DNA from 2 places in the Wukongibacter baidiensis genome. Region 2 is predicted to be linked to the other one. Evidence: a T-box and tRNA genes for the amino acid it is inferred to sense, from the RefSeq annotation. Region 2 holds a T-box; the other holds one or more tRNA genes.

Region 1 (14,652 bases), 2.8 Mb from region 2:
GTTCAAAACATTAACAGGAGTGAGCTTAGTCAAATAAGCAAAGGGAAAAGTTCTAAATATCCAGTCTTACAGATTGACTTAAAAAAAGTACATGAAAATGTAAAGTATATGGTTGATCTATGCAATTCTAACGGCATTAGTATTGCCGGTGTTGTAAAAGGATTCAACGGCCTACCTAAGGTTGTAGAACAGTTTATTGATGCAGGATGTAAATATATTGCAGACTCTAGAATGGATCAAATAGCTAGATTGAAGGAATATGGTATGAAATTACCGGCTATGCTGGTTCGGATTCCAATGTTTAGTGAAATTGAAGAACTAGTAAAGTATGTGGATATTAGCTTGAACTCTGAATTTGATACTTTATATAGAATTGAGCAAGAATGTATTTCACAAAATAAAAACCATAAAGTCATACTAATGTTTGATCTTGGAGATCTGCGTGAAGGAATTATTGATGAAGAGGAGTTTGTTGAACTAGCTTTATATGTGGAAAATTCCCTTAAAAAAGTAGAACTATATGGAATCGGCACAAACCTAGGCTGTTATGGTGCTATAAAGCCTACAGAAAAAAACCTTAGTAAACTATGTTTTTTAGCTGAAAAAATAGAGAAGAAGATCAATAGGAGACTAGATATAATTTCTGGAGGTGCAACATCATCTATTCCACTATTATTAGATGGTAAGATGCCTAAAAAAATAAACAACTTGAGAATAGGAGAAGCAATAATTTTAGCTAGAGACTTAGTTGATTATTGGGGTTATGACATGCATGGCATGAATCAAGATACATTTATCTTAAAGGCCCAGGTCGTGGAGTTAAAGGATAAACCATCCCATCCAATAGGCGAAATGTTTATTGATGCCTTTGGAAATAGACCTACTTTCACAGATAGAGGGATACGGAAAAGAGCCATACTAGCTATTGGAAAACAGGATTTTTCGTCTCATGATCAACTAGTTCCTTGCGTAAAGGGAATTGAAATTGTGGGAAGTAGCAGTGATCATCTAATAGTAGATGTTGAAGATTGCAAACAGGATATTAAGTTAGGTGATATTATAGATTTTCAGATGTTCTATCAACCTATGCTATACCTTAGTAGCTCTAGATCTGTAACAAAGACTTATCTATGAAGAAATTAATTGATAGTTTGAAAAAGAAAAAATACGCATATTTCTATTAATAAATGAATATCCTTTCCATATAGAGAAAATAGACAAGCTGTGGAAAGGGGCATAAAAATGAAAAGATTAGTTTGTAGAAAGTGCGGTAGTAGTTTTTTTAAGTTTAAGCAAGGCGATTCATCGGTTCAATGTTTCAAATGTAAAAATCCAATTATAATCAATAGTATAAGTGAAGAGGGTATCGATAAAGTGAAATATATATCCACTTCATGGAAAAATATTGCTGAATAAAGAAGTTACATAACTACTATTTTGAAAGGAATAGTGATTATGTAACTCAAGCTGTTTAAATATTTACTTAGACATTACTTCTGCTTTTAAGGTACCATCCTTTTCATATACAATAACAGTAGCTTCGTGTTCATTTTTCTTAACGGTTAACATATTGGGCTTATTGTCTAGAGTGGTTTCCCATCCATCCTCATGAAAGATTGCTTCATATTCATTTAGAAAATCATCAAATTTACTGTTTGTAACTGAGTATGTTGCTTTTGCTAATTCGCCCTCGGCTTGAGGCTCTTCAAATGTATCAAGTGTCATATTTTTATGTAATGGTAGATAGGGTAAGTTTTCACTATAAGTGATTCCTTTTCCACAAGCTGAAATGCTTAAGGCTATAGCCAGTATTAAAAACAATAAATATTTCTTTTTCATTTAAAAAACACCTCCGTTAATATAGTATTACCAGCATAATAGTATATTATAGACAAAAGAGGCGTTTTTTTGTTGTTTAGACAAAGATTATAATGAAAAGTTTGAGGAGAAAGTACAAGTAACTTCTATATTAAAGGTCTGAATAATGTAAAGTCATGCAGTGAAAATGAGAAATAGAAAATCTCCCAAAGTAAAAGAGCTATATATTATCTATAGAATCACATACTGTTTAGTCTGTGAGAAACGTTACGCTTATAGACAGAAGGGGTATAAAACCAAGAAACATCATATATAAATAAAGAAATTACATTAATATAATAATGTAATACTCCTACTTAATAATTATTGTATTATAAATTCATTATATTCATTGAGTATTGTATCGAGTTTTTGACTCGCTGCTATAACAAAGGGATCTAACAAATTCCCATTACATGCTTCAATTAAACACTCCAAGTTCCGTCTTGTTTCTTCTAATAAATTAACTTTGGTCCCCATTTTAATAACCTCCTACAAGTGTTAGTATTAATATAGTGATATTTGTAATGTAATGACAAAAAAAATAATATCATTGTTATATATTCCAGTCAATAGGAAGTTTTGTCAAAAAATGTTAAAGTGTGTTGGATTTTAGACCTAACTAGTTGTAATCCTTGATATATGGAAGATGCAACATATAGATTTTTTTATACTATATAGGAAATTATAAACCTTATAAATCTGTGGATAATTTTATAATTTCTGTTATGTAATTCAACAAAGTCTACTTTAAAAATCTTTATCAAAGGCTTTGTTCTAAAGTCTGTGTAGACTGCTATAATTGTTTATACCCCGGGAATTTAATGATAAAATAGGTATAACAATGAAAAGATGAGGAGTTGATATATATGTGTGGGAGATTCCAATTAGCGATCGAATTAGATAGGATATTAGAAAAGTATGGTGTTCTAAAAGCAAATGTAGATTTTTTGCCTCAAAAAGAAATATTTCCGACTAATAAGTCAATTATAGTAGTTAAGAATGGTATAGAAAAGGATATAAAAATGGTAAAATGGGGGTTTACAGCATCGTTTGCTAAAAGACCATTGATAAACGCCCGTAGTGAAACAGTGTCTATTAAACCAACCTTTAAAGACTCCTTTATACAGAGGCGATGTCTTGTACCAGTAAGTGGATATTTTGAATGGAAGAAAGATAGTGGCCAAAGCGTAAAATACATAATCCGCTCTGAAGATAGTATATTTTCTTTAGCAGGGATATATAAATCCTTAAATGACCGCGATGGAAGGGTGATAGAGGAATATACTATATTAACCCGTCCTGCCAACAAGAACATTAGACATATTCATGAAAGAATGCCTGTTATTATAGATAGCAAATATGAAGATGTTTGGCTAAATAAGGATGTTAGGAACATTTCACTACTCAATAATATAATGTCAGATCAAAATATAGAGCTTTTAGCTGAAAGAGTGTAGACTAATAATAACCAAAAATAACCATTTGACTTCGTATATAGTACATGGTAAGATATATCTTGTCGCTGAAAAAACAGCGGCGAAAAAAATGTCGAAAAATGTTGACAAGGTAATAAATATTTGATAGAATATATTTTGTCGCCAAAACGACAGGAAAAACTTTGGACATTGAAAACTAAACAGTGTAAGGAATTAAACCTTAGTTTGAAATAATTCAAGCTAAAAATATAATAAACGCCAGATTTTTTTTAAGAGTTTGATCCTGGCTCAGGATGAACGCTGGCGGCGTGCTTAACACATGCAAGTCGAGCGAGAAGGCTATGACTGATTCTTCGGATGAAGGAATAACTGGAAAGCGGCGGACGGGTGAGTAACGCGTGGGTAACCTGCCTTGTACAGAGGGATAGCCACTGGAAACGGTGATTAATACCTCATAAAACTATAGCGTCGCATGGCGCATTAGTCAAAACTCAGGTGGTACAAGATGGACCCGCGTCTGATTAGCTAGTTGGTGGGGTAAAGGCCTACCAAGGCGACGATCAGTAGCCGACCTGAGAGGGTGATCGGCCACACTGGAACTGAGACACGGTCCAGACTCCTACGGGAGGCAGCAGTGGGGAATATTGCACAATGGGCGAAAGCCTGATGCAGCAACGCCGCGTGAGTGAAGAAGGCTTTCGGGTCGTAAAACTCTGTCCTAAGGGAAGAATAATGACGGTACCTTAGGAGGAAGCCCCGGCTAACTACGTGCCAGCAGCCGCGGTAATACGTAGGGGGCAAGCGTTATCCGGAATCACTGGGCGTAAAGGGTGCGTAGGCGGCCAAATAAGCCAGAGGTGAAAGGCTACGGCTCAACCGTAGTAAGCCTTTGGAACTGTATGGCTTGAGTGCAGGAGAGGAGAGTGGAATTCCTAGTGTAGCGGTGAAATGCGTAGATATTAGGAGGAACACCAGTGGCGAAGGCGACTCTCTGGACTGCAACTGACGCTGAGGCACGAAAGCGTGGGGAGCGAACAGGATTAGATACCCTGGTAGTCCACGCCGTAAACGATGAGTGCTAGGTGTCGGGGGTTCACACCCTCGGTGCCGGAGTTAACGCATTAAGCACTCCGCCTGGGGAGTACGGTCGCAAGACTGAAACTCAAAGGAATTGACGGGGACCCGCACAAGTAGCGGAGCATGTGGTTTAATTCGAAGCAACGCGAAGAACCTTACCAGGACTTGACATCCCTGTGACCGGTACTTAATCGTACCTTTCCCTTCGGGGACAGAGGAGACAGGTGGTGCATGGTTGTCGTCAGCTCGTGTCGTGAGATGTTGGGTTAAGTCCCGCAACGAGCGCAACCCTTGTCTTTAGTTGCCAGCAGGTTAAGCTGGGCACTCTAGAGAGACTGCCGGTGACAAACCGGAGGAAGGTGGGGATGACGTCAAATCATCATGCCCCTTATGTTCTGGGCTACACACGTGCTACAATGGCTGGTACAACGGGAAGCGAATGAGTAATCTGGAGCGAATCCCAAAAAGCCAGTCCCAGTTCGGATTGTGGGCTGCAACTCGCCCACATGAAGTTGGAGTTACTAGTAATCGCGGATCAGAATGTCGCGGTGAATGCGTTCCCGGGTCTTGTACACACCGCCCGTCACACCATGGGAGTTGGGGGCACCCGAAGTCAGCTATCTAACTTTTTAAGAGGAAGCTGCCGAAGGTGAAATCAATGACTGGGGTGAAGTCGTAACAAGGTAGCCGTATCGGAAGGTGCGGCTGGATCACCTCCTTTCTAAGGAGAAAACCTTACACTGTTTAGTTTTGAATGTCTAAGGACATTCAAATTTTGTTCTTTGAAAACTGAACAATGGAGAGAAACAGAATTGCTATAAAAGCAATTTCACTGAGTTAATTTAACTTTTGTAAAAAGGTTTTATTGACTAATATAATGGTCAAGTTATTAAGGGCATAGGGTGAATGCCTTGGCACCAGGAGCCGACGAAGGACGTGGTAAGCTGCGATAAGTCTCGGGTAGCTGCAAGCAAGCTTTGATCCGGGAATTTCCGAATGGGGAAACCCATCTAAGTAAACCTTAGATACCTTCTGCTGAATACATAGGCAGTTGGAGGCAACCAGGGGAACTGAAACATCTAAGTACCCTGAGGAAGAGAAAGAAAAATCGATTCCCTCAGTAGCGGCGAGCGAAAGGGGAAGAGCCCAAACCTAGAGCTACGGCTTTAGGGGTTGTGGATAGAGCCATAAAGAGGAAGGTATTCTAACCGAAGAGGTCTGGAAAGGCCCACCGCAGAAGGTGAAAGTCCTGTAGGTGAAAGAAGAAGATCCTTGGCACTACTCCAGAGTACCACGAGGCACGTGAAACCTTGTGGGAAGCTGGGAGGACCACCTCCCAAGGCTAAATACTACCTGGTGACCGATAGAGGATAGTACCGTGAGGGAAAGGTGAAAAGAACCCCGGGAGGGGAGTGAAATAGAACCTGAAACCCTATGTCTACAAGCAGTGGAAGTTCTTTATATGAACGACCATGTACTTTTTGTAGAACGGGCCAACGAGTTACGGTATGCAGCAAGGTTAAGGACCTTTGGTCTGGAGCCGCAGCGAAAGCGAGTCTTAACTGGGCGAATTTAGTTGCATGCCGTAGACCCGAAACCGGGTGACCTATCCATGGGCAGGATGAAGCGAAAGTAAAATTTCGTGGAGGTCCGAACCGTTTAGCGTTGAAAAGCTATCGGATGACCTGTGGATAGCGGAGAAATTCCAATCGAACTCGGAGATAGCTGGTTCTCCCCGAAATAGCTTTAGGGCTAGCCTCAGATTTAGAGAAACGGAGGTAGAGCACTGAATGGCCTAGGGGGCTTCACCGCCTACCGAAGCCTATCAAACTCCGAATGCCGTATTCTTTTATCTGGGAGTCAGACTGCGGGTGATAAGATTCGTAGTCGAGAGGGAAACAGCCCAGACCATCAGCTAAGGTCCCTAAATACAGATTAAGTGGGAAAGGATGTGGAGCTGCTTAGACAACTAGGATGTTGGCTTAGAAGCAGCCACTCATTTAAAGAGTGCGTAATAGCTCACTAGTCGAGTGGCTCTGCGCCGAAAATTACCGGGGCTCAAATCTGTTACCGAAGCTATGGCTTGGAGTAGGATTAACAGTATCTTTATAGAAGAGTAAAATAGGGTAGTGATTTAGCCGAAAGGCATCAGCTACGCTGTTATTTAGAAAGGGCCTTCGGCCAAATTTTCTAAAGGCTCAAACCTGTGAAGCTAGTGTTAATCCTACTCCAGGGGTAGGGGAGCATTGTATATCGGCTGAAGCTGTACCGTAAGGAGCAGTGGACTTTATACAAGAGAGAATGTTGGCATAAGTAGCGAGAGGTAGGTGAGAATCCTACCCGCCGAAAACCTAAGGTTTCCTGAGGAAGGCTCGTCCGCTCAGGGTAAGTCGGGACCTAAGCCGAGGACGAAAGTCGTAGGCGATGGACAACAGGTGAAGATTCCTGTACCACCACTTTATCGTTTGAGGAATGGAGGGACGCAGGAGGATAGGCAAAGCCCACGGTTGGTTGAGTGGGTTCAAGCCCGTAGGGAGCAGAGATAGGCAAATCCGTCTTTGCAATCCTGAAAGGTGATGAGGAGCGAAAAATAAGTAGCGAACTTGCTGATTCCACACTGACAAGAAAAGCTTCTACCGAGATAAAAGGTGCCCGTACCGTAAACCGACACAGGTAGGTGAGGAGAGAATCCTAAGGCGAGCGAGATAACTACTGTTAAGGAACTCGGCAAAATGACCCCGTAACTTAGGGAGAAGGGGTGCCACGTTAGGGTGAATAGCCCGAGGTGGCCGCAGAGAATAGGCCCAAGCGACTGTTTAGCAAAAACACAGGTCTCTGCTAAATCGAAAGATGATGTATAGGGGCTGACGCCTGCCCGGTGCTGGAAGGTTAAGGGAAGTGGTTAGCGTATGCGAAGCTGTGAACCGAAGCCCCAGTAAACGGCGGCCGTAACTATAACGGTCCTAAGGTAGCGAAATTCCTTGTCGGGTAAGTTCCGACCCGCACGAAAGGCGTAACGATTTGGGCACTGTCTCAACAGTAGGCTCGGTGAAATTGTAGTACCGGTAAAGATGCCGGTTACCCGCAGCAGGACGGAAAGACCCCGTGGAGCTTTACTGTAGCTTGGCACTGGATTTTGGTATTGCATGTACAGGATAGGTGGGAGACTTAGAAGCATGGACGCCAGTTTGTGCGGAGTCGTTGTTGGGATACCACTCTTGTAATACTGAAGTTCTAACCAGAGACCGTGATCCGGTCTTGGGACACTGTCAGGTGGGCAGTTTGACTGGGGCGGTCGCCTCCCAAAAAGTAACGGAGGCGCCCAAAGGTTCCCTCAGCGCGGTTGGAAATCGCGCGAAGAGTGCAAAGGCAGAAGGGAGCTTGATTGCGAGACATACAGGTCGAGCAAGGACGAAAGTCGGGCTTAGTGATCCGGTGGTTCCGAGTGGAAGGGCCATCGCTCAACGGATAAAAGCTACCCCGGGGATAACAGGCTTATCTCCCCCAAGAGTCCACATCGACGGGGAGGTTTGGCACCTCGATGTCGGCTCGTCTCATCCTGGGGCTGTAGTAGGTCCCAAGGGTTGGGCTGTTCGCCCATTAAAGAGGCACGCGAGCTGGGTTCAGAACGTCGTGAGACAGTTCGGTCCCTATCCGCTGTGGGCGCAGGAAATTTGAGAGGAGCTGTCCTTAGTACGAGAGGACCGGGATGGACGTACCTCTGGTGCATCAGTTGTTCCGCCAGGAGCACCGCTGAGTAGCTATGTACGGAAGGGATAAGCGCTGAAGGCATCTAAGCGCGAAGCCCACCTTAAGATAAGATTTCCCATCCATTTATGGATTAAGACCCCAGAAAGACTATCTGGTTGATAGGCCTAAGGTGTAAGGGCAGTAATGTCTTTAGCTGATAGGTACTAATAGGTCGAGGACTTGACCATACTTTCCATTGTTCAGTTTTGAGAGAATAAAGTGATTTATTATCTCTAGCTTAAAATTAAAGTAATTTATTTGCTTGGAGCCAATATATGCCAGGGTGGCGGAACTGGCAGACGCACAGGACTTAAAATCCTGCGGTCCTTAAAGACCGTACCGGTTCGATTCCGGTCCCCGGCACCATCAACAAATTATATATGAATATCGACGCGGGGTGGAGCAGTTGGTAGCTCGTCGGGCTCATAACCCGGAGGTCGCAGGTTCAAGTCCTGTCCCCGCAACCATTTTGGCCCCTTGGTCAAGCGGTTAAGACACCGCCCTTTCACGGCGGTAACAGGGGTTCGAGTCCCCTAGGGGTCACCAAGTTATTTGCTGATGTGCAAATAAACTATTAAAATACGGTCCAGTAGTTCAGTTGGCTAGAACGCTAGCCTGTCACGCTAGAGGTCGAGGGTTCGAGTCCCTTCTGGATCGCCAATTTTAAAATTAGTACTTGCCTTGGAGGGATGCCCGAGTGGCTAAAGGGGGCGGACTGTAAATCCGTTGACTGAGTCTACACTGGTTCGAATCCAGTTCCCTCCACCATTATATGCGGGTATGGCGGAATTGGCAGACGCGCTAGACTTAGGATCTAGTGTCTTGTACGTGGGGGTTCAAGTCCCTCTACCCGCACCAAAATACATGTGCCCATAGCTCAGCTGGATAGAGCAACGGCCTTCTAAGCCGTGTGTCCGGGGTTCGAATCCCTGTGGGCACGCCATATATGACCCATTAGCTCAGTCGGTAGAGCACCTGACTTTTAATCAGGGTGTCCCGCGTTCGAGTCGCGGATGGGTCACCAGTTTTATTTATCTTTATGGATAGATAAGATATGTATTTAATCGGGGTGTAGCGCAGTTTGGTAGCGCATCTGGTTTGGGACCAGAGGGTCGCGGGTTCAAATCCTGCCACCCCGACCATTATTATAATCTAATAAAGTATGGTCCAGTAGTTCAGTTGGCTAGAACGCTAGCCTGTCACGCTAGAGGTCGAGGGTTCGAGTCCCTTCTGGATCGCCAAATATGCCCAGATAGCTCAGTCGGTAGAGCAGGGGACTGAAAATCCCCGTGTCGGTGGTTCGATTCCGCCTCTGGGCACCATAAGATTGCTATGTAAGTTCAATTTTGAAAGAATAAATGAGCAAAAAAACATTGACAATTTGATGAAAACATGGTATCATATATTTTGTCGCTAAGAAAAACAATAGCTGACAAGAAGAGAATAAGAAACATAAAATTCCAAATGAGATACTTTGGATTTGTTCTCAAAATAAACTTCATAAAATGTAAGAGAAGCATATATATCCGGTGACAATAGCGAAGAGGATACACCTGTTCCCATATCGAACACAGAAGTTAAGCTCTTCAGCGCTGATGGTACTTGGCGGGCAGCCGCCTGGGAGAGTAAGTCGTTGCCGGTTTGATATTCCAGAGTAGCTCAATGGTGGAGCAACCGGCTGTTAACCGGTAGGCTGTGAGTTCGAATCTCACCTCTGGAGCCAATATATGCCGGGGTGGCGGAACTGGCAGACGCACAGGACTTAAAATCCTGCGGTCCTTAAAGACCGTACCGGTTCGATTCCGGTCCCCGGCACCATCAACAAAATATATATAAATATCGACGCGGGGTGGAGCAGTTGGTAGCTCGTCGGGCTCATAACCCGGAGGTCGCAGGTTCAAGTCCTGTCCCCGCAACCATTTTGGCCCCTTGGTCAAGCGGTTAAGACACCGCCCTTTCACGGCGGTAACAGGGGTTCGAGTCCCCTAGGGGTCACCAATAATTAGCTTCTAGTAATTAGAAGCTGACTTGGGCGCATAGCTCAGCTGGGAGAGCACCTGCCTTACAAGCAGGGGGTCACAGGTTCAAGTCCTGTTGCGCCCACCAAGTTATTTGCTCATGAGCAAATAAACTTTAAAATACGGTCCAGTAGTTCAGTTGGCTAGAACGCTAGCCTGTCACGCTAGAGGTCGAGGGTTCGAGTCCCTTCTGGATCGCCAATTTTAAAATTAGTACTTGCCTTGGAGGGATGCCCGAGTGGCTAAAGGGGGCGGACTGTAAATCCGTTGACTGAGTCTACACTGGTTCGAATCCAGTTCCCTCCACCATTAAAGCAATTTCATATTATATGCGGGTGTAGCTCAGTGGTAGAGCCCCGGCCTTCCAAGCCGGTTGCGAGGGTTCGATCCCCTTCACCCGCTCCAATTTACAAAAAATATGTGCCCATAGCTCAGCTGGATAGAGCAACGGCCTTCTAAGCCGTGTGTCCGGGGTTCGAATCCCTGTGGGCACGCCATTATAAAATGTTGGGGATTAGCCAAGTCGGTAAGGCAACGGACTTTGACTCCGTCATTCACAGGTTCGAGTCCTGTATCCCCAGCCAAAGATACATAACTAACACTTAAAATTGTATTAAATTAATAAAATAATGACGTTTCTACATTTTTTATTAATTTGAATACCTTAAAGTTAGTTAGTGTTATGACCCATTAGCTCAGTCGGTAGAGCACCTGACTTTTAATCAGGGTGTCCCGCGTTCGAGTCGCGGATGGGTCACCAACAATCTGGAGGGGTGTCCGAGTGGCTTAAGGAGCTGGTCTTGAAAACCAGTGACTCCGCAAGGGGCCGTGGGTTCGAATCCCACCTCCTCCGCCAAATTATGGAGAAGTACTCAAGTAGGCTGAAGAGGACGGTTTGCTAAACCGTTAGGTCGGGTTTACCGGCGCGCGGGTTCGAATCCCGCTTTCTCCGCCATAACTTGGGCCTTTAGCTCAGTTGGTCAGAGCGTCCGGCTCATAACCGGCAGGTCCGGGGTTCGAATCCCTGAAGGCCCACCAAGTTAGCAAAATTTTATTTGTATTTTAGGGGTATAGTTCAGTTGGTAGAACGACGGTCTCCAAAACCGTATGTCGTGGGTTCAAGTCCTGCTACCCCTGCCATACATAATCGGGGTGTAGCGCAGTTTGGTAGCGCATCTGGTTTGGGACCAGAGGGTCGCGGGTTCAAATCCTGCCACCCCGACCATTTTATAACGCATAGAAAATTATAGTTTCTTTCTATAAAGTCTTTATAAGAGACTTTTTTATTATGGGCTTATAGCTCAGCTGGTTAGAGCGCACGCCTGATAAGCGTGAGGTCGGTGGTTCAAGTCCACTTAAGCCCACCAAGCAAAAATTAGTATCAAGAAGCTATGATCTAATAAAATATGGTCCAGTAGTTCAGTTGGCTAGAACGCTAGCCTGTCACGCTAGAGGTCGAGGGTTCGAGTCCCTTCTGGATCGCCATTATGCCCAGATAGCTCAGTCGGTAGAGCAGGGGACTGAAAATCCCCGTGTCGGTGGTTCGATTCCGCCTCTGGGCACCAATAAAACCTATATGCAAATGCATATAGGTTTTTTATTTTTTCATTTAACATTTCATATAAGTTAAGATGAGAAGCTTACTATAAACCTTGGCTCATATATACCTCCTTGAGTATCAACAAAGAAAACTCCTCTATAAAATTATAAATATTATGATCCTTTATCTCATTGTCAACTTTAACTAAGTACTTTAACCTTTCCTTATTACTCATTTCAGACAGGGTAGATTTTGTGTAGTGGAGCTCATTTAAATTGATAAAAGAATACAATTGACCATTTTGAGTATTAACATTTAACAAAGGGATTTTTAATCTAAACTCATTAGTATCTTTTAAAAAAATAAAATCATAGCCACGATTATAAGAGACAAAATCTTGCTTTAAAAGTCCATAAAAGTTACCAGATACTGATAAAAAATCCTTATTTGTCTTGTAATCAACCACTCTCATTTTTAGACCCTTATCAAGCAAAAATTCCTTAGGCATATAGGCAAAGACTTTATTCCTATCGATAAAGCTTAATATATTAAGTGTGGGTAAAAGATGCAATATGTCTTCGTAGTTATGCAATAATATTTTTCTTTTTAGATCTTCATCACCAGTATGTTCATACTTTTTGAATAACCTAACACTTTCACCACCATCTATCGTATCTTCTCTATCAATTCCTAAATACTTTTCTATAGTTTTTAGTTTACAATTATTCAAACCTAACATATCTTTATTTTTTCTTACTACTTTATATAGGTCAAAATTTAAGTATGGGTCAATTCTATAATTTAAGTTATGCTTAGCAAAACGTTTATTTAAGAAAGGTACATCAAAATTTCCACCATTAAATGTAATATAGAAATCAAAGCTTTGAAAAGAATCAATAAAAGCCTCGAGCAATTCTAATTCTTCACTAGAATTGTTACAAAAAAATTGTTTAATGATAATGTTTCCGTTTTCAATATATAGAATCCCAATTAGAATAACTTTATTATAGTTTGAACTTAAACCAGTAGTCTCGATGTCAAATAAAACAAATCTCTTATGTGCAAGAGTTTCAGATAAAATATTAGGAATGAGAAAAGAATTTTTCATTGTATTTTCAATTATATCCATTGCAATACCTCCTGTAGCTGTATCTATATATTATACATCAAAACGTCAAAGAAATGATAGGATATGCCATAGATATTTTATTGATAGAGGAGGAGAAGTGAAAAATTTGTAGAATATATAACACTACAGTCGAAACAATACCTAGGTTGAGATAATATCTCGACTTAATATATTTGCAAAATAGGAGGATTAGATGGTTACCGTTGATACTATTAAAAGAGGCACTAAAAATGGATTTAACACCGTAGTGGAACTAGCAAAAGTTATAATACCTGTATATTTTGCTGTAACAGTATTTAAGCATACCCATGTTTTAGATTACATTGCTTCCGTTTTTCAACCTTTAATGAAGGTCTTTGGTTTGCCAGGGGAAGCTGCAGTTCCTTTGGTTTTAGGAAATGTGCTTAATATTTATGCTGCCATAGGGGCAATAGCATCTATAACATTAACGGCAAAGCAAATAACCATTATTGCAGTTATGCTATCATTCTCACACACTCTACCGGTTGAAACAGCTGTTAGCAAAAAAATGGGAGTTAGTGTTATGGTTGTACTAGTAATAAGAATTGGCTTAGCTGTTATATCTGGGTTAATACTTAATATAGTGATTTAATTTGGAGGGAATTACATATGCTTGATGTAACTACAATAATATCAGAAGGAATACTTGGAGGATTAAAATCTGTTTTAAATATAGCTATAATAGTATTTCCTTTGATGATTGTAATGGAAATTGCTAAGGATTTAAATATACTTGATAAAATTTCAGAGTTTTGTAAGCCGATAACTAAATGGATGGGGGTATCAAAGGAATCAGCTTTTCCATTGGCTATTGGATTAGTATTTGGACTAGCCTATGGAGCAGGGGTTATAATCCAAAGTGCTAAGGAAGGTAATTTAGATAAAAGAAGCTTAATCCTTATCAGTATTTTTTTAGTCTGTTGTCATGCGGTTATTGAAGATAGTTTGATTTTTGTTGCTATTGGAGCAAACGGATTCTTTTTACTTTCAGTGCGCTTGATAACGGCTTTAATACTAACTGTATTAATTTCTAAGAAATTACCTGTGTATGAAGAATAATTTAAAGTAAGACCTATGGAGAGAAGATGGTTTTATTAAAAAAATAAACACATGTACTTTTTTCTAAAAAACATATAGCTAATAGGAATGATTTTCAATAAAAATGAAGAATTGAAATGATAATTGGGTATGAATACTAATAATAACATAGATAGATAGAAGGAATTTAGGGGGAAGTATCGTGAAATTGTTACAAGTTGATGAACTTCAAGATGGAATGTTACTTGCTGAAGATATATATGGAAGGTTCGGAGCTTTGTACTTTGCAAGTGGAGCCATACTTTCTGAAAAAGTCATAAAGGGACTAAAAAAATTAGATGTTCAATATGTCTATGTGGTTGACGATGTAGATGATCAGGAAGAGATTGTTATAGTTGATAATAAGTTAAACTCAGAATATCAAAAGACGGTTAGTAATTTTAAAGATATATTTTTCAATGTAAAAGTAGGCAAGAAGCTAATAGTTAATGAATTTGATGATTCTCTCAAATCATTAGTCGATGAGATTACAAAAAGTAATAATGTACTAGGACGACTTAGGCAGATAGAAATGAATGATGAATATACATATAAACACTCTATAAATGTATCTCTAATAGCTACTATGATTGGTAAATGGATGGGATTTTCTAAGAATGAACTTTATGATCTAGCTATGGCCGGACTACTACATGATATTGGAAAAAGCCGTATTCCAAATGAAATCCTAAATAAGCCAGGGAAGCTTACAGATGAAGAATATGCAATTATGAAGAAACATGC
Region 2 (14,652 bases):
TTAACGTTATTTACTATTTTAGCATTTGTAAAACCTGTTAGAGATTTAATTAATTATGATATAAAGGAATAAAATATACAAGATTTGAATTTTATACTTATTCTTAGGCAATTCCTCCTTAAATTGAAATATATATATAATAAAAACAGGTCATTTCTGACCTGTTTTTATTTGTCTAAAATATGTCTCTTTAGAAAAATAAAACTACCTTATAACTATATTATATCATTTGCTCAGTAAAAAAAACAGTCTTGTTCTTTACATAATATTCCTTTAAAGTAATATTATACTACAATATGAGAGAGGGGTAACAGAATGAATCTTTATTCTACCAATCGAGAGTTTATGAAATCTAAAATTGGCGATGTTGACCGGAAGGCTACAGCCGATATTGCAAATGGATTTCCCCAACCACCATTTCAGAAGGCCATACGAGAAGACTCAGTAATTATTGATTTACCAGAGATCCATTCAGAAAATGCACCAAAGGCTGATTATTTTGAATGCATATCAACCAGAATAAGCAGACGCAAATATTCAGAAACTCCAATGTCTTTATTTGAATTAGCTTTCTTGCTATGGTGTACTCAGAGTGTAAAAAAGATAATTGGTGGTTATCGGAAGTATCTCAGGGACGGCTCAGGTAGAAACTATCTACGCCCACTGGCAGTTGGTGGTTGTGTAAATTCATATGAAACTTATCTCGCTATTAATAACGTGTCAGGAATTGAAAATGGTATATGGAGATACTTACCTTTAACACATCAACTTGCTCTCTTAAAAAACGTAGAAAACCTCCCAGAAAAGGTATCCGATGTATTTACTAATCCTAGTCAAAATCAGAGTTATACTGCCAAGGCAGGAGTGGTTTTCTTCTGGGCATGCCTCCCATACCGTGGTGAGTGGATATACGAAGAAACTTCACATAAAGGTATGCTGCTTGATTTAGGCCACATATCCCATCAGCTCTATTTAGCATCAGAAGCTTTGGGCTGCGGATGTTGTGCTATTGGTGGTTATTATCAAAACAAAGCCGATGAACTTATAAATGTCGATGGAAAAGATGAATTTACAGTTTTATGTGCATCGGTTGGCCATGTTATACCGGAAGAGAAAAATTGGCTTGATAGATATCCCGATGTTCGAGAGAACCCCGATTTTTACAAATAAGCTTAATTAAATATAAAAAGATTCTGTAGAGATATAAGAATACCCCTTCCAGAGTTACTTCATGGACAGGGGTTCCTCTTTATTACAAAAGCAGCTATCTATCGGAAATCAGATAACTGCTTTATAATAAGAGAGGATTGTTATTAAATTAATTATTTTATACATCCTTTAGGGTTTAGATGATATATATTTTATAAAGTAATAACCTTACCAGTCCTTGCAGATTCTACCGCTGCCTCTATTATCTGTAGAGCTCTAATACCATCTTCACCTGTAATAATCGGCTGTCTCTTTTCGATAATGCTGTCTACAAACTCATCAATTATTCCTGTAGATGTTTGATTATCGTTAGACTGAATTGCTTCTAATTTGTAGTTGATTATCTCCTCACCAAATTTATTAACAACAATCTGGAAGTCCTTATCTGCATATATCTTGATAATTCCTTTTTCGCAATATATAACGGTGCTATTGTCTTCATCTCCATAATATGACCAGCTAAAGGCTGCTGTTCCGAAGCTTCCCTTTTCAGTTTTAAGTAGGCACACCATATTATCTGCCACCGAAATAGGATTTCCTTCTGGATCCTTTTTATCTAAACTACCTTCCATTGCACTTACCTGAACAATTTCATCATCCAATAGAAATCTCAGTAAATCAACCTTATGTATACCTAGATCTCCTGCAACACCAAGTACCGATCTATTTTTATTGAAAAACCAGGTATTTTTACTCTTATCAGTCCCCCAATACTCCGGTCCTTTATGACCAAAAACCGTGCTAAAGGTCAAGACCTTTCCTAGTTCTCCGCTATTTATTAGCTCCTTAACCTTCATATGGGCAGAAGTTAACCTTTGATTATGGCCTATCATCAAAATACCCTTAGAATTCTTTTTAGCCTCTAGGATTTTTTCTGCATTTTCAACGGTTGTTGCCATTGGTTTCTCGCATAATACATTTTTATCATTTTGTAAAGCTGCCGATGATATAACATGATGCATTTCATTGGTTGAGCAATCACTAATTGCATCTATACTTTTATCATTTATTAGATCCATATAATCGTCATATACCTTACCACCATATATTTTAGCTAAGGCCTCTGCCCTATGCCTATTAGGATCGTAAAAACCAGCGATTTCAACATTAGGATTTGCACTATACTCCGGCCCATGCCTAAACCGTGCAATTGACCCACATCCGATTATTCCAACTCTAACAGTCATATTATCACTCCTATTTATTATTTCATAAATTTATCGAGGTTTTTCTTTCCTAATAAGATACCTTCCTTAAGCTTTTTCTCTGTTCCTTCATATTCTAAATCTTCGTGCTCAATACTAATTACCCCGTCATATCCAATCTCATCTAGAGTATTGAAAAACTCTTTCCACTTTACATCCCCTGCTCCCGGTAATTTAGCTTCAACCCATCCGATGTCAAAAGGGTCCCTCTTTCCAAGCTTCTTTCCATAAATACTGTAATATCCGATATCTTGCTCTATTAATTTAGTATCCTTTGCATGTATGTGAAAAATCCTATCTTTAAACTCTTTAAGCGCTCTAATATAGTCAACCTGCAACCATACTAAATGAGATGGGTCAAAGTTAAGTCCAAAGTTATTATTTGGAAGAACGGCGAACATCTCCTTCCATAATTCTGGAGAATATGAGATTGTACCAGCTAAGCCATCCCTATCCCAACAGGGCATAGGACAGTTTTCAATCATAATTTTCACATTCCGATCTGCTGCATAGTCTAATATATCTTTAAAAACTTCTTTAAACAGTAGAAAGTTATCTTCTATGCTAAGCTGACTATTTCTACCGATAAAGGTTCCCACTAATTCAACCCTTAGCATTGAAGCAGCATCTATAACCTTTTTTAGATGATTAATGTATCTTTCTCTAATTTCTATATCCTCATGAAGATTATTATCATAGTAGGCTAGTGATGATATAGAAATATCTCTTTCATTGATATAATCTAGTATTTCAGTGGCGTACCTTTCATCAAAATTATCAACATCTATATCACATGCTGAGTAATCCCTTGTATTAATCCTTGGCCAACAGGAAACTTCGATACAGTCAAACCCATTTTCCTTTGCCCAATCAATTTTATCCCATAGGGACATATTCCCTAGGGCTCCAGTTAAGAATCCAAGTTTCATATCTCCAAACAACCCCCTTAAAATTTCTGTTGAAATCGGACTATTACTTACTGTCCTTTTTTCTTTGAAGTAATACTGCTAAAATAATTATTATCCCTTTAACTAACCCTGTTAAGAATGGAGGAATCTTAGCAGCAATTAATATTCCTTCTATCATTTGAAGCATAATTATTCCTAGGAAGGTCCCAAGGATCTTTCCTCTACCACCACTCATGGCCGTGCCGCCAATGGCAACTGCTGCAATGGCATCGAGTTCAAAGGACATCCCAGCATTAGGTGCGGTTATCGATGTAAGTCTAGAAGATAACAGGAAAGCTGAGATACCTGTCAGCAATCCAGTGATTGAAAAGCACATGATTTTTATTTTATCTATATTTATTCCCGTAAGCCTAGCGGCATTTTCATTGGAACCAACGGCATATACGTATCTTCCGAACTTGGTTTTACTCATAATTATTGCTACTGTAGCTGTAATAAGGATAAAGATTATTGCTAGATTAGGTATTTTTAAAATATTTCCAACAGCAATAATTCTAAATTTTTTATACATCTCACTGCTCACATTAAATGGCCCTCCTTGACCTAGTTGGACAATAATAGATCGATATGCGCTCATTGTTGCTAGGGTTACAATAAATGCTGCTATCTTACCCTTAGTAATTAAAAGACCATTAATCATACCTAGTGCCGTTCCAAATATAATGCAGAACAAAAGCATCAGCAAAATACTTTGAGTGCTATTGAGTACTACTACTCCTAAACCGGCAACTAGAGCAGTAGTTGATCCTACAGAAAGATCAATTTGTCCTGAGATTATAACTAATGTCATTCCTAGGGCTATGATTCCTTTAATTGCTGACTGCATAATTAAAGTAGATAAATTTGAATAAGTCAAAAAATTATCGTTAGTTATAGCTGCAATAATTACAAGACCAATAAATGAAAATATATAAGTATATTCTGCATATATTCGTTTAAATCTTACTCGTCCTCTACCCTTCTTCAGATTCTCTATACACATTTCAACCCCTCCAAATTAGATCCTGTTGCATAGTACATCACATTTACTTCTGATAACTTATCTCTACTTAATTCTGCATTGACCCTTCCCTTGTACATTACAAAACACCTATTGGCAACCTTATGTATTTCAGGAAATTCAGCACTGAATATAATAATACTTTTTCCCTCTTTGGCTAATTTGTTAATTAGTTTATAAATCTCAAACTTCGCACCTACATCAATTCCTTGGGTCGGGTTATCTAAAATATACACCTCAGCATCTATCTCCAGCCAACGAGCAATTATAACTTTTTGCTGATTTCCACCACTTAAGGATGTAATCAAATCATCTGGACTCCCTACTTTTATACCTGTGATTCTTTGGTTTTTGTTAAACCTATTTAATTCTTCACTTTTATCTATGAAAAATTTCCCATGTCCAGTCGCAAAATGGGCTATTGATAAATTATCCTTTATGCTCATATCCTTTATAATAGATCTTTCCTTCCTATTACGTGGAACCATTCCAACTCCTTGTTTCATAACATTCTTGATATTTGAGAGGTTTAACTCTTTATTGTTGAGTACCACTTTTCCACCTGTACTTTTCCGGGCTCCAAATAATACCTCCGACAGCTCTCCTCTTCCATCGCCGTGGAGTCCTGTGATGGCTATAACTTCGCCCTTGTGTAGCTTAAAGCTTATGTCAGAGAAAAATGGCTCACAGCATAGTTCATCAACCTCTAAAACCACATCCTCAGATGTTCTTTGTTCTACCCTTATCTCACTGGTGATACTTCTACCAACTAAAAGCTCCGTAGCCTTCTCTTCATTTATATCCTTTAAATCCCCCGTTTCAATGAATCTTCCATCCCTCAAAACAGTATATTTATCACATATTTCAAAGATTTCAGGCATCTTATGGGAAATATAAATAAAACTCACGCCTTCCTCCTTAAGCTTTCTCATTATCTTAAATAGATTTTCAATTTCTTTATTTGTAAGGGCCGTAGTAGGTTCATCCATAATAATTAATCTGGATTTAAATAGTAGGGATTTTGCAATTTCAACTAACTGCTTTCTTGATGTATCCAGTTCTCCAACCTCTTCCAATGGATCAATATCAATTTGCATTCTTTTAAATACCTCTATTGATTTTTCAATCATAGTTTTTTTATCGAGCATCCCAAACTTAGTTACTAATTCCTCTCCTAAAAATAGGTTTTCGAATACCTTTAAATCATTTACAACATTAAGCTCCTGATGAATAAACCTTATTCCCATAGAAGTTGCCTTTACTGTTGTCATGTTATTTACAATCTCTTCATCGAAATATATTTCTCCAGAGGTAGGCTGTATTGCACCGGCCAAGATATTCATCAAGGTTGACTTTCCAGCACCATTCTCTCCCATAAGGCCATGTATCTCTGACTTTTCAACTTCTAGAGAGACATTATTAAGTGCTGTGATGGGACCGAACTTTTTTACTATATTCTCCATATGCAATAACATATTTCGGCTTCCTTCCTAAATTAATAATATTAAATAGTTGGGGCTGTCTCATAAGGATTTCTTATGAGTACAGCCCCGGGGTGTTTCAGAATGAGTGAAGTTCAAGGTTTTGAAATTTCAACGGTTTGGCTAGTACTGACGTACGTGCCAAGTCGGTGAATATTTCAAATAACGCAGAAATTCGCCATTCTGAGCCCCCCTTTTCGATATCCTATAAACCACTCTCGTATCTAATTTTATAGATTTCAGACTTTCTAAATTCTTGCTCATTTTTAAGATCAATTTCAAGGGTATCAATTAAGTATAATCCTGAAAATTCCTCACCCTTGATTATCTTCGCGCCATATTCAACGGCATCCCTTACCATAGTAGGAGAGAAAAGGTATGTAACTTGGTCAATACCATATTCTTCTTTATAGGATTTGAAAGTATCTAAGTTTTCTCTACGTCCACCAACACCTGTAGCTAGTTTAATATCAAGCTTTGCAGGACCATTATAGCTTGTTATTGCATCTAATACTCCCAATACAACCTCATCATCATGGGTAAAAACTGCTTTTATATCCTCAATTTCCTCCACACTACTTGTTGTTAAGAATGTTTCCATTTGTTCTTGTGCCTTAGCCCTTTGCCATCCTGTACTAAATTGTTGAACTACCACTATATTTTTATCAGCAGTCTTACTAAAACCATCGGAACGTTGTTGTGGCACAGTTGAGTTATCGCCTTTAAACTCTAATATGTTCACCTTTCCCTTTGATAACTCGTCAGCAAAGTATTCATTCAAATACTTCCCAGTCTCTTCTCCGATTGTGAAATTATCACCCATTACTTCCATTGTCGGTTTGAAGTCAGTAATTAGCCTGTCATACACTACAAGAGGAATTCCTGCATCCATAACATTTTGAGCTCCAGATCTCAATTCATCACCATTATGAGGCCATAGTACAATACAATCAACCTTTTCATTGATTAAAGTATCTAATTGATTATTTTGCTCTGAGGCTTCAGCCGAAGTCAAAAACTTGTACTCAAATCCATACTTCTCTGCATACAGTTTTGTTGCAGCTTCCGCATGTTTAATACTTTCACCTAGGAAGCCATGGGTCGCATTAGGCATTACTACCCCTAAAACCTTAGTAGCTTCACCTTTACTGCTAGTATCCGCCGCTGGCTGTTCTCCCCCACATCCTGCTAGCGAAAATACTAATGCCACCGATAATATTAGCACTACTAATTTTCTCATTAAATTCCCCTCCACACCTTTGTTTTATTACAAGAGTATTATAAATCCCCTTAGGCTATTAATAATCTCCAGTTTCAGCGCGCCTTGAACTTGGAATCTCTTAACAACCTTTAATTTTGTTAATTTAATTAATACTCTGTAAGTCAAGATAGTGATTGTTATTTCATAGTAGATTCTCTAATGATCAACTCGAAGTCCATTACAGTATTATCGATATGTTTCTCTTTATTTTGTATTTTTTCTATCAGCATCCTACACGATTGACAACCTATCTCGTACATTGGCTGTGCTATAGTAGTAATAGATGGATTCATCATATTTGCAAATTGTATATTATCAAAGCCTACAATTGCGATGTCATCGGGCACTGTTAAACCGCTTTCCTTTATGGTTTTTATTGCGCCAATGGCTAATATATCAGATACTAAGAAAACAGCATCGGGTTTGTCTTCTAATTCTAGCAACTGTCTCATTGCTCTTTGTCCCGATTCAAAATCATTCTCACCATTGATTACATATTCGGCTCTATACTCTATTCCCGCTTCATCTAAAGCCTTTTCGTATCCCTCATGTCTTAATCTTGCATACATGAACTTTTTATCAGAATTAACAAGTGCAATTTTCTTTCTTCCAATGGATATTAAATGCTTTACTGCTTTATATCCTGCTGTAAAATTATCTATTGTAACATAGGGAATATCTAATTCCTCGGAAAATTCGCAGGATTGAATTATAGGATAATTTTTAGCAACATCCCTGAGTAGTTCTATATCAACCGTCGGGTCTAATGAAATTAACCCATCTGCTAATCGGTGCTTCAACATATTAAAATAAACTGTCTCCCTTTCTGGATTAGAATCAGTCTGACAAAGTAATACACTATAGCCTGATTTTCTGGCAACATCTTCTATTCCATCGATAATCAAAGTGTAAAAAGGATTTGAAATACTCGGTAAGAGGGCTAATATCATTCTACTCTCCGATCTTCTTAGATTTCTTCCTAACATATTCGGCTCATAATTTAACCTCTTAATTACTTCTTCAACCTTTATTCTTGTCTTAGTAGCAACTGAGTTACTTTTATTTAAAACTCTTGAAACCGTAGCAACCGATACTCCCGCTTCTTTTGCAACCTTTTCTATAGTAATCATGTCTACTTTCCTCCTCGAAATGTAACGGATTACATAAATCCTATATATAGTGGTGATTCCTTAACTTATAGGGGATCACCTTCATTCAATGTAATGGATTACATATTTTATAAATATAATAACGATTCCTATTTCTATACAGAATCGCTTACATTTGTAACGGATTACATTTTAATTATATCTTCCATTTTTTTCTTTGTCAATTATAAAGTACTATTTCATAAGAAGTTTTTTGTAATGGATTACATTAGATTTCAAAAGATAAGGGACTATCTCATAGATTCTACTTATGAGTATAGTCCCAGAATTTTTTATTTCTACACTATCAAAATATCGTAATCATCAAAGGCATTATGAGCAGTAAACAATATTGATAAGGTTGCGCTAAAGTATCTTGCTATTAAAATAGCCACCATTATAGCTATCTGATATTTTATTGCAGTTATCGGTATTGCACCACCTAATATCTGTCCTGTCATCATTCCAGGTAGAGCCACTAAACCCATGGTTTCTATTGATGCAATTGTAGGGTTTATCGAAGATAGCACGGCATTTTTAAAGTAAGGCGTTAGAGCCTCGATTTTATTAGCATTCAGACTCAAAGAGTACAAGTACTCATTTTTATTTTGTCTTATTCCATTATAGAAATTATTTATACATACTATATTTCCGCCTAAACTATTCCCCAGTAACATTCCGCCAATAGTTATCATATATTGAGCACTAAATAGGTTGTCTAGTCTTATAACAAAGGTGTTAAAGAACAATAGTACAACTATATTGGGAACTATAAAGGCTAAAAATAACGGAATGATAAATTTTCTTATATCAAGTTTACAGGATTTAACCGCCGAAAAGCTTGCCACAGCTATCATAAGTGCTAGGTAACAAAAGTTTATTAAAGGATTGTTAATGTCAAAAATATATTGAAGAAAAATACCAACTAAGCTAAGTTGTATCGCCATTCTGCCTATGGCATAAAATATCTTCTTCGTTATACCTAGATTTAACTTATAATTAATTATAACCATTGGTACTATTAGAAAAATCAAGCTTGCCATAGATAAGTAAGAAATTCCTGCTGCATTCATATATCTACCACTCCTCTATTTTAACGATATCATTTTTGCTCCAAATCTTATCATGGGAGATTATTAGCATCGTCTTATCCTGTTTCAAAATATAATCCACTACCTTCTCCTTCATATCCTTATCCAATCCAGAGGTAACTTCATCTAAGAGCCACACTTCTCTATCCAAGAGTATACATATGATTAAACCTAACCTCTGTCTTTCCCCTCCTGAAAGTTGCCTTACTTCTTTTTCCATAATATCTGCTGGAAGATCAAAATATTGAGTAAGACCCAGGAATTTCTCCTTAGTAATTTCTATATGTTTGTTATATTTATAGGAAAAAATCTCAAGGAGCAAATCCCAAATCTTTTTATTCATTAGATCCACATCTTGGCTTACATAACCTATATTCCTACGAAAATATGCAAGACTATTTTTTTCTAACTTCTTATTCTCAAATAGTATTTCTCCTCCGTCAAACTTCTGAAAACCTAAAAGTAACTTAAACAATGTGGATTTACCCTTACCAGAGGGAGCACTTAAAAGCACCTTTTCACCTTTACTAACCTCCATATTAAAGTTTTGAAATACTACCTTATCCTTAAAACTTAAATTTATATCCTTAAATCGAATCAACATTATCCCTCTCTTCTTCAACTTCATGTGTCAACTCAGCAGCTTTTTTTCTTGCTTCCATTAAAACCTCTTCTCCTAATTCAGTTATCTCGTAAAACTTTATTATTCTTCCATCAACATTTTTTTCCGTTTTATATAATAAACCTTCCCTTTCCATTCTGTTCAATAATGGATATAGGGTTCCAGGGCTGATCTTATACCCATGCTCCTCTAACTCTTTCATCATCCATGTGCCGTATATAGCCTCTTTTTTAGCGTGGTAAAGTATGTGTATCTGTATAAATCCTAAAAACAGCTTTCTCAATATTTTGTCTTTCATAGTTATTTCCCTCCTTTCAAGAATATCGCATATCGATATCGCGTTACGATATCATCCTATGATATTATCATATCAATAAATATATAAACTGTCAATTATAGATAAACAGCATTAACATTTAAAATAAATTGGAAAGTAAACAATGAACGCTTTTACATTTTTTCTTTTCAATTTACTATACCTTAAAGTTGTTTATCTCGCATATTTACTTTTATAGTTTGAAAACTTACCGTTGACAATTATAAAAGTTTATTATAGTATATCTGTTAATATATATTTAAATCCTGAGAAGAGAAGAGTACTTTTTATAATGTCTTTTAGCGAGTGGGGATTGGTGTGAGCCCATAAGATTGTTAAAAAGGAAGAGAGCCTCGGAGGAGTTTTTCTGAAAAAGTATATGGCAACTTTAATGTGAAAATATTCTTTGAAAGAATGTTGAAGCCTTCATTATTTTCTGCAGAATATTTTTAGTTCTAATGTTGCATATCTCAGTAAGAAAAAACGTTGCCCACGTTAAGGGTCTTAAGTGGACTTATGATTAATGAATCATAGTCAATTAGAGTGGTACCACGGATATATCCCGTCTCTTTTTTGAGGCGGTTTTTTTATTGGATTAATAATTCAGGATAATAAATATAGAAAGGGTGTTTATTTTGAAAATGATGGTTGTTGTCTTATCTGAAATTCTAAAGGAAGGTTTTAAGAAGGCTGGATATGACGAAAGGTATGGTACCGTTACGTTATCAAATCGACCAGATCTTTGTCAGTACCAGTGTAATGGAGCGTTGGCTGCTGCAAGGGAATACAAAAAAGCTCCCTTTCAGATTGCAAACGATGTAGTTAATGCTATAGATGATATCAATTGCTTTGAAGAAATTATCGTTGTTAATCCCGGATTTATAAACATAGTCTTAAAAGATGATTTTATTATAAACTACGCAAATGAAATGTATCATGATGATCATTTGGGATGCTCACAAGCCAACGAACCTAAGACTATTATAGTAGATTATGGTGGTGCTAATGTTGCGAAACCCTTACATGTTGGGCATTTGAGGGCCGCAATAATTGGTGAAAGTATAAAACGTATAAAACGCTTTAAGGGTCATAGGGTAATTGGCGATGTTCATTTAGGCGATTGGGGCCTACAGATTGGAATGGTAATCACAGAGCTTAAATCAAGAAAGCCTGAACTCCCCTACTTCGATGAGTCCTATAGTGGCGATTATCCTATAGAACCTCCATTTACTATAGATGAGCTTTCAGAAATCTATCCAACGGGAAGTAAGAACGCCAAGGAAAATCCTGAGGTTATGGAAGCAGCTAGATTAGCTACGGCGGAGTTACAGGAAGGTAGAAGGGGTTATTTTGCATTATGGCGTCACATTCTCGAAGTTTCCGTTGAAGATCTAAAGAAAAACTATGGTAAACTCAATGTAGAGTTTGATCTTTGGAAGGGTGAGAGTGATTGCCAAGCGGATATTCCGAAGGTTGTAGACCATTTGAAAAGACAAGGCCTTACAGAAACAAGCAAAGGTGCATTAATTGTACCAGTTGAAGAAGAAAGTGATAAAAAAACCATACCACCTTTTATTGTTTTAAAATCCGATGGGGCAGCACTTTACAGTACTACAGATTTAACAACTATCTACCAACGTGTAAAGGAATATGATGTTGATGAAATCATTTATGTAGTAGACAAAAGACAAGGATTGCATTTTGAGCAGGTTTTTCGATGTGCTAAAAAATCCAATATTGCTTCTGAAGATTTAAAGCTCGATTTTATTGGATTTGGCACAATGAACGGTAAGGATGGAAAGCCCTTCAAAACCCGTGAAGGTGGTATCATGAAGCTTGAGGACCTTATTGACATCCTTAGAAATAGCGTGAAAGCTAAGCTGATTAATAGCCAGTCTCAATATGATTCAGAAACTGTAGATGATATTTCCATTAAGGTTGGATTGGCTGCATTGAAGTATGGAGATCTGTCTAATCAATCCACGAAGGATTACATTTTTGATATCGATAGATTTGCAAATTTCCAAGGTAAGACTGGCCCATACATTCAATATACTATTGTAAGAATGAAGTCTATATTAAACAAGGTAGAGCCAGAGTTTTGGAAAAAATCGGGTAAAATACTATCTCCACGAAGCATCACAGAACGAGACATCCTTTTGAAATTGATAGAATTTAATAGTATGATAGAAAGCTCCTATAGTGATAATGCTCCAAGTAAAATCTGTGAATATATTTTCGAGATAAGTAATCTATTTAATCGCTTTTATCATGAGACAATCATTCTAAAGGAAGAGAATGCAGAGCAGAAAGCTTCTTGGTTAAATTTATTAAATATGAATATCAAGGTTCTTGAAAAATGCCTTTATTTATTAGGTATTGATTCTTTAGATAAGATGTAGAATGCCTCAAAACAAATGGTTCATCTCCAAAGCCAAAATATATCTGTAAGATTATATGGGTAAGTGAAAATTATAATTGCCAGAAAGAGAGTTAACAAAATAATTGTTTAACTCTCTTTTTTGATGCTATTTCTTAATATCATCTCTGTGTTCATATCCCCAAGCACACATAAAATCTAATAACGGAACCAAGGTTTTGCCTTTTTCTGTTATGCTATACTCTACCTTCGGTGGTATTACCTTATAGTCCTTTCTATGTATTAGCTCATCATTTGCTAATTCCTTTAATTGCTGACTTAACATTTTATTAGTAACTGAAGGTATAAACCTTCTGATTTCCCCATATCTTTTTATACCATTTTTTGCCAAGAACCAAAGTATTAATGGTTTCCATTTCCCTCCCATAATAGATAGTGTGAATTCTATTCCACATTCTGAAAGAGTTAGATCTTCAATTTTTTTATTATTTTTATCCATGTCAGACTCCTCCATTTCACTAGGTTCTAAATTGATAGTAATATCCAATAAGTAACTAATAACTTTAAAGTGCGTACTTTTATTTTAACCTATATTATTTATAATAAACCTGTAAACAGAAAAAATCAAATACAGAGGAGGTCATACTAATGTTTCAAGTAAACAATCTTACAGTTGCTTTAGATTTCTTTAAGCTTATTATGGGAGAACTTATTGCATTATTTATTGGAATAAGTTTTCTAGTGGCACTACTTCAAAGATATATTTCAAAGGAAACGATAAAAAATGTTTTGACAAAACCTCATAGAGGTCTTCAGAACATACTTGGAGCAGCATTAGGCGCAATAACTCCATTTTGTTCATGCTCTACAATACCGATTTTAGTTGGATTATTTAAAAGTGGAGCCCCATTTGGAGGTACTATATCCTTTTTAATTTCTTCGCCAGTTTTGAATCCGATGATTATTATTCTTTTTCTAAAATTCTTTGGATTTAAAACAACATTAATTTATGCAGCATTCACATTTGTTTTTGCAGTTATTGTAGGGTCTTTACTAGAGAGACTTGGAATGGAGAGTCAGATAAAAAATGTAGCAATCAAAGGAGGACACGATGAAGAAGTAACCTTCGATGTTATTGAAGGTTCAACTGCAGAAAGGCATAAAAAAGTCTTTAAACTTGCTTTTAAAGATACCTTTGCACTATTTATTAAAGTTCTACCATTTTTATTTATAGGAGCAGGAGTAGGCTCATTCATCTATGGATTTGTACCGGAAAGCTTCATTGCTAAAGTTGCCGGTCCAGATAATCTATTTGCAGTCCCTGTTTCAGCAATGATTGGAGTCCCGATGTATGTGCGAACTGAAACTATGATTCCAATCGCAAAGGCCCTCAATGCATCGGGTATGAGTATAGGTGCAATAATGGCCCTTATAATCGGAGGAGCTGGAGCTAGTATACCAGAAGTGACATTGCTCAATACAATTTTCAAAAGAAAAATGGTTATTGCCTTTGTTTTATCCGTCTTTTTAGTAGCCACAATTACTGGATATATGTTCAATATTTTTAACGTGATTTAGCATGAAAACTATTGATTTAAAGGAGGTGAGATAATGAGCAAAGAAAAAAAATCCATTTTAAGTAAGATATTCAAAGGATCATCTGGCTGCAATTGTGGTGTAGAAATAGTTGAGAATGAAGATAAAAAAGCAAATCCAGACAAAGAAGATGGTAAAAAACAAGATAAGTAGCTGATTTGCTTTACAAGAGGATGTATTATAAAGAACTCTATGAGTTCAGTCACAGGGTGTTTCAGAATGAGTGAAGAACGCAGCAATTCGCCATTCTGAGACGCTTCCTTCACTTTCTTACAATCTATTATCCTACCTACTCCTTCAATCTATGTCCACTTGCACTTGCTCTAAAGCTTCTTAAAAACAAATTATAAAAGGAGTCTATTGCTTGTACATTTT

The links. The T-box of region 2 lies ahead of argS (arginine--tRNA ligase). A T-box ahead of a tRNA ligase gene usually reads a tRNA of that ligase, here a tRNA-Arg.
Region 1: it has a tRNA-Arg gene. The T-box ahead of argS (arginine--tRNA ligase) is inferred to sense a tRNA for this amino acid. The anticodon was not compared.

The regions. Positions count from the first base shown of each region.
Region 1 is NZ_CP138202.1:5,746,702-5,761,353, forward strand. It holds gene R9X47_RS26125 (alanine racemase) at 1-1,134, shown strand, start outside; gene R9X47_RS26130 (hypothetical protein) at 1,243-1,416, shown strand; gene R9X47_RS26135 (hypothetical protein) at 1,480-1,839, opposite strand; gene R9X47_RS26140 (aspartyl-phosphate phosphatase Spo0E family protein) at 2,182-2,337, opposite strand; gene R9X47_RS26145 (SOS response-associated peptidase) at 2,727-3,317, shown strand; rRNA gene R9X47_RS26150 (16S ribosomal RNA) at 3,562-5,094, shown strand; rRNA gene R9X47_RS26155 (23S ribosomal RNA) at 5,253-8,311, shown strand; tRNA gene R9X47_RS26160 (tRNA-Leu) at 8,401-8,489, shown strand; tRNA gene R9X47_RS26165 (tRNA-Met) at 8,515-8,590, shown strand; tRNA gene R9X47_RS26170 (tRNA-Glu) at 8,595-8,669, shown strand; tRNA gene R9X47_RS26175 (tRNA-Asp) at 8,707-8,783, shown strand; tRNA gene R9X47_RS26180 (tRNA-Tyr) at 8,807-8,891, shown strand; tRNA gene R9X47_RS26185 (tRNA-Leu) at 8,898-8,981, shown strand; tRNA gene R9X47_RS26190 (tRNA-Arg) at 8,990-9,066, shown strand; tRNA gene R9X47_RS26195 (tRNA-Lys) at 9,072-9,147, shown strand; tRNA gene R9X47_RS26200 (tRNA-Pro) at 9,189-9,265, shown strand; tRNA gene R9X47_RS26205 (tRNA-Asp) at 9,288-9,364, shown strand; tRNA gene R9X47_RS26210 (tRNA-Phe) at 9,370-9,445, shown strand; rRNA gene rrf (5S ribosomal RNA) at 9,649-9,765, shown strand; tRNA gene R9X47_RS26220 (tRNA-Asn) at 9,772-9,846, shown strand; tRNA gene R9X47_RS26225 (tRNA-Leu) at 9,853-9,941, shown strand; tRNA gene R9X47_RS26230 (tRNA-Met) at 9,967-10,042, shown strand; tRNA gene R9X47_RS26235 (tRNA-Glu) at 10,047-10,121, shown strand; tRNA gene R9X47_RS26240 (tRNA-Val) at 10,154-10,229, shown strand; tRNA gene R9X47_RS26245 (tRNA-Asp) at 10,266-10,342, shown strand; tRNA gene R9X47_RS26250 (tRNA-Tyr) at 10,366-10,450, shown strand; tRNA gene R9X47_RS26255 (tRNA-Gly) at 10,473-10,546, shown strand; tRNA gene R9X47_RS26260 (tRNA-Arg) at 10,562-10,638, shown strand; tRNA gene R9X47_RS26265 (tRNA-Gln) at 10,650-10,725, shown strand; tRNA gene R9X47_RS26270 (tRNA-Lys) at 10,826-10,901, shown strand; tRNA gene R9X47_RS26275 (tRNA-Ser) at 10,909-10,997, shown strand; tRNA gene R9X47_RS26280 (tRNA-Ser) at 11,004-11,096, shown strand; tRNA gene R9X47_RS26285 (tRNA-Ile) at 11,103-11,179, shown strand; tRNA gene R9X47_RS26290 (tRNA-Trp) at 11,206-11,281, shown strand; tRNA gene R9X47_RS26295 (tRNA-Pro) at 11,290-11,366, shown strand; tRNA gene R9X47_RS26300 (tRNA-Ile) at 11,432-11,508, shown strand; tRNA gene R9X47_RS26305 (tRNA-Asp) at 11,550-11,626, shown strand; tRNA gene R9X47_RS26310 (tRNA-Phe) at 11,631-11,706, shown strand; gene R9X47_RS26315 (ribonuclease H-like domain-containing protein) at 11,785-12,810, opposite strand; gene R9X47_RS26320 (nucleoside recognition domain-containing protein) at 13,004-13,423, shown strand; gene R9X47_RS26325 (nucleoside recognition domain-containing protein) at 13,441-13,890, shown strand; gene R9X47_RS26330 (HD-GYP domain-containing protein) at 14,072-14,652, shown strand, end outside.
Region 2 is NZ_CP138202.1:2,981,072-2,995,723, forward strand. It holds gene R9X47_RS13590 (MFS transporter) at 1-72, shown strand, start outside; gene R9X47_RS13595 (SagB/ThcOx family dehydrogenase) at 316-1,170, shown strand; gene R9X47_RS13600 (Gfo/Idh/MocA family protein) at 1,362-2,396, opposite strand; gene R9X47_RS13605 (sugar phosphate isomerase/epimerase family protein) at 2,414-3,343, opposite strand; gene R9X47_RS13610 (ABC transporter permease) at 3,387-4,364, opposite strand; gene R9X47_RS13615 (sugar ABC transporter ATP-binding protein) at 4,355-5,857, opposite strand; gene R9X47_RS13620 (sugar ABC transporter substrate-binding protein) at 6,069-7,103, opposite strand; gene R9X47_RS13625 (LacI family DNA-binding transcriptional regulator) at 7,262-8,254, opposite strand; gene R9X47_RS13630 (ABC transporter permease) at 8,572-9,345, opposite strand; gene R9X47_RS13635 (ABC transporter ATP-binding protein) at 9,350-9,967, opposite strand; gene R9X47_RS13640 (PadR family transcriptional regulator) at 9,951-10,283, opposite strand; T-box leader at 10,561-10,874, shown strand; gene argS (arginine--tRNA ligase) at 10,937-12,703, shown strand; gene R9X47_RS13650 (winged helix-turn-helix transcriptional regulator) at 12,830-13,180, opposite strand; gene R9X47_RS13655 (permease) at 13,330-14,259, shown strand; gene R9X47_RS13660 (hypothetical protein) at 14,293-14,430, shown strand; gene R9X47_RS13665 (tRNA-uridine aminocarboxypropyltransferase) at 14,567-14,652, opposite strand, start outside.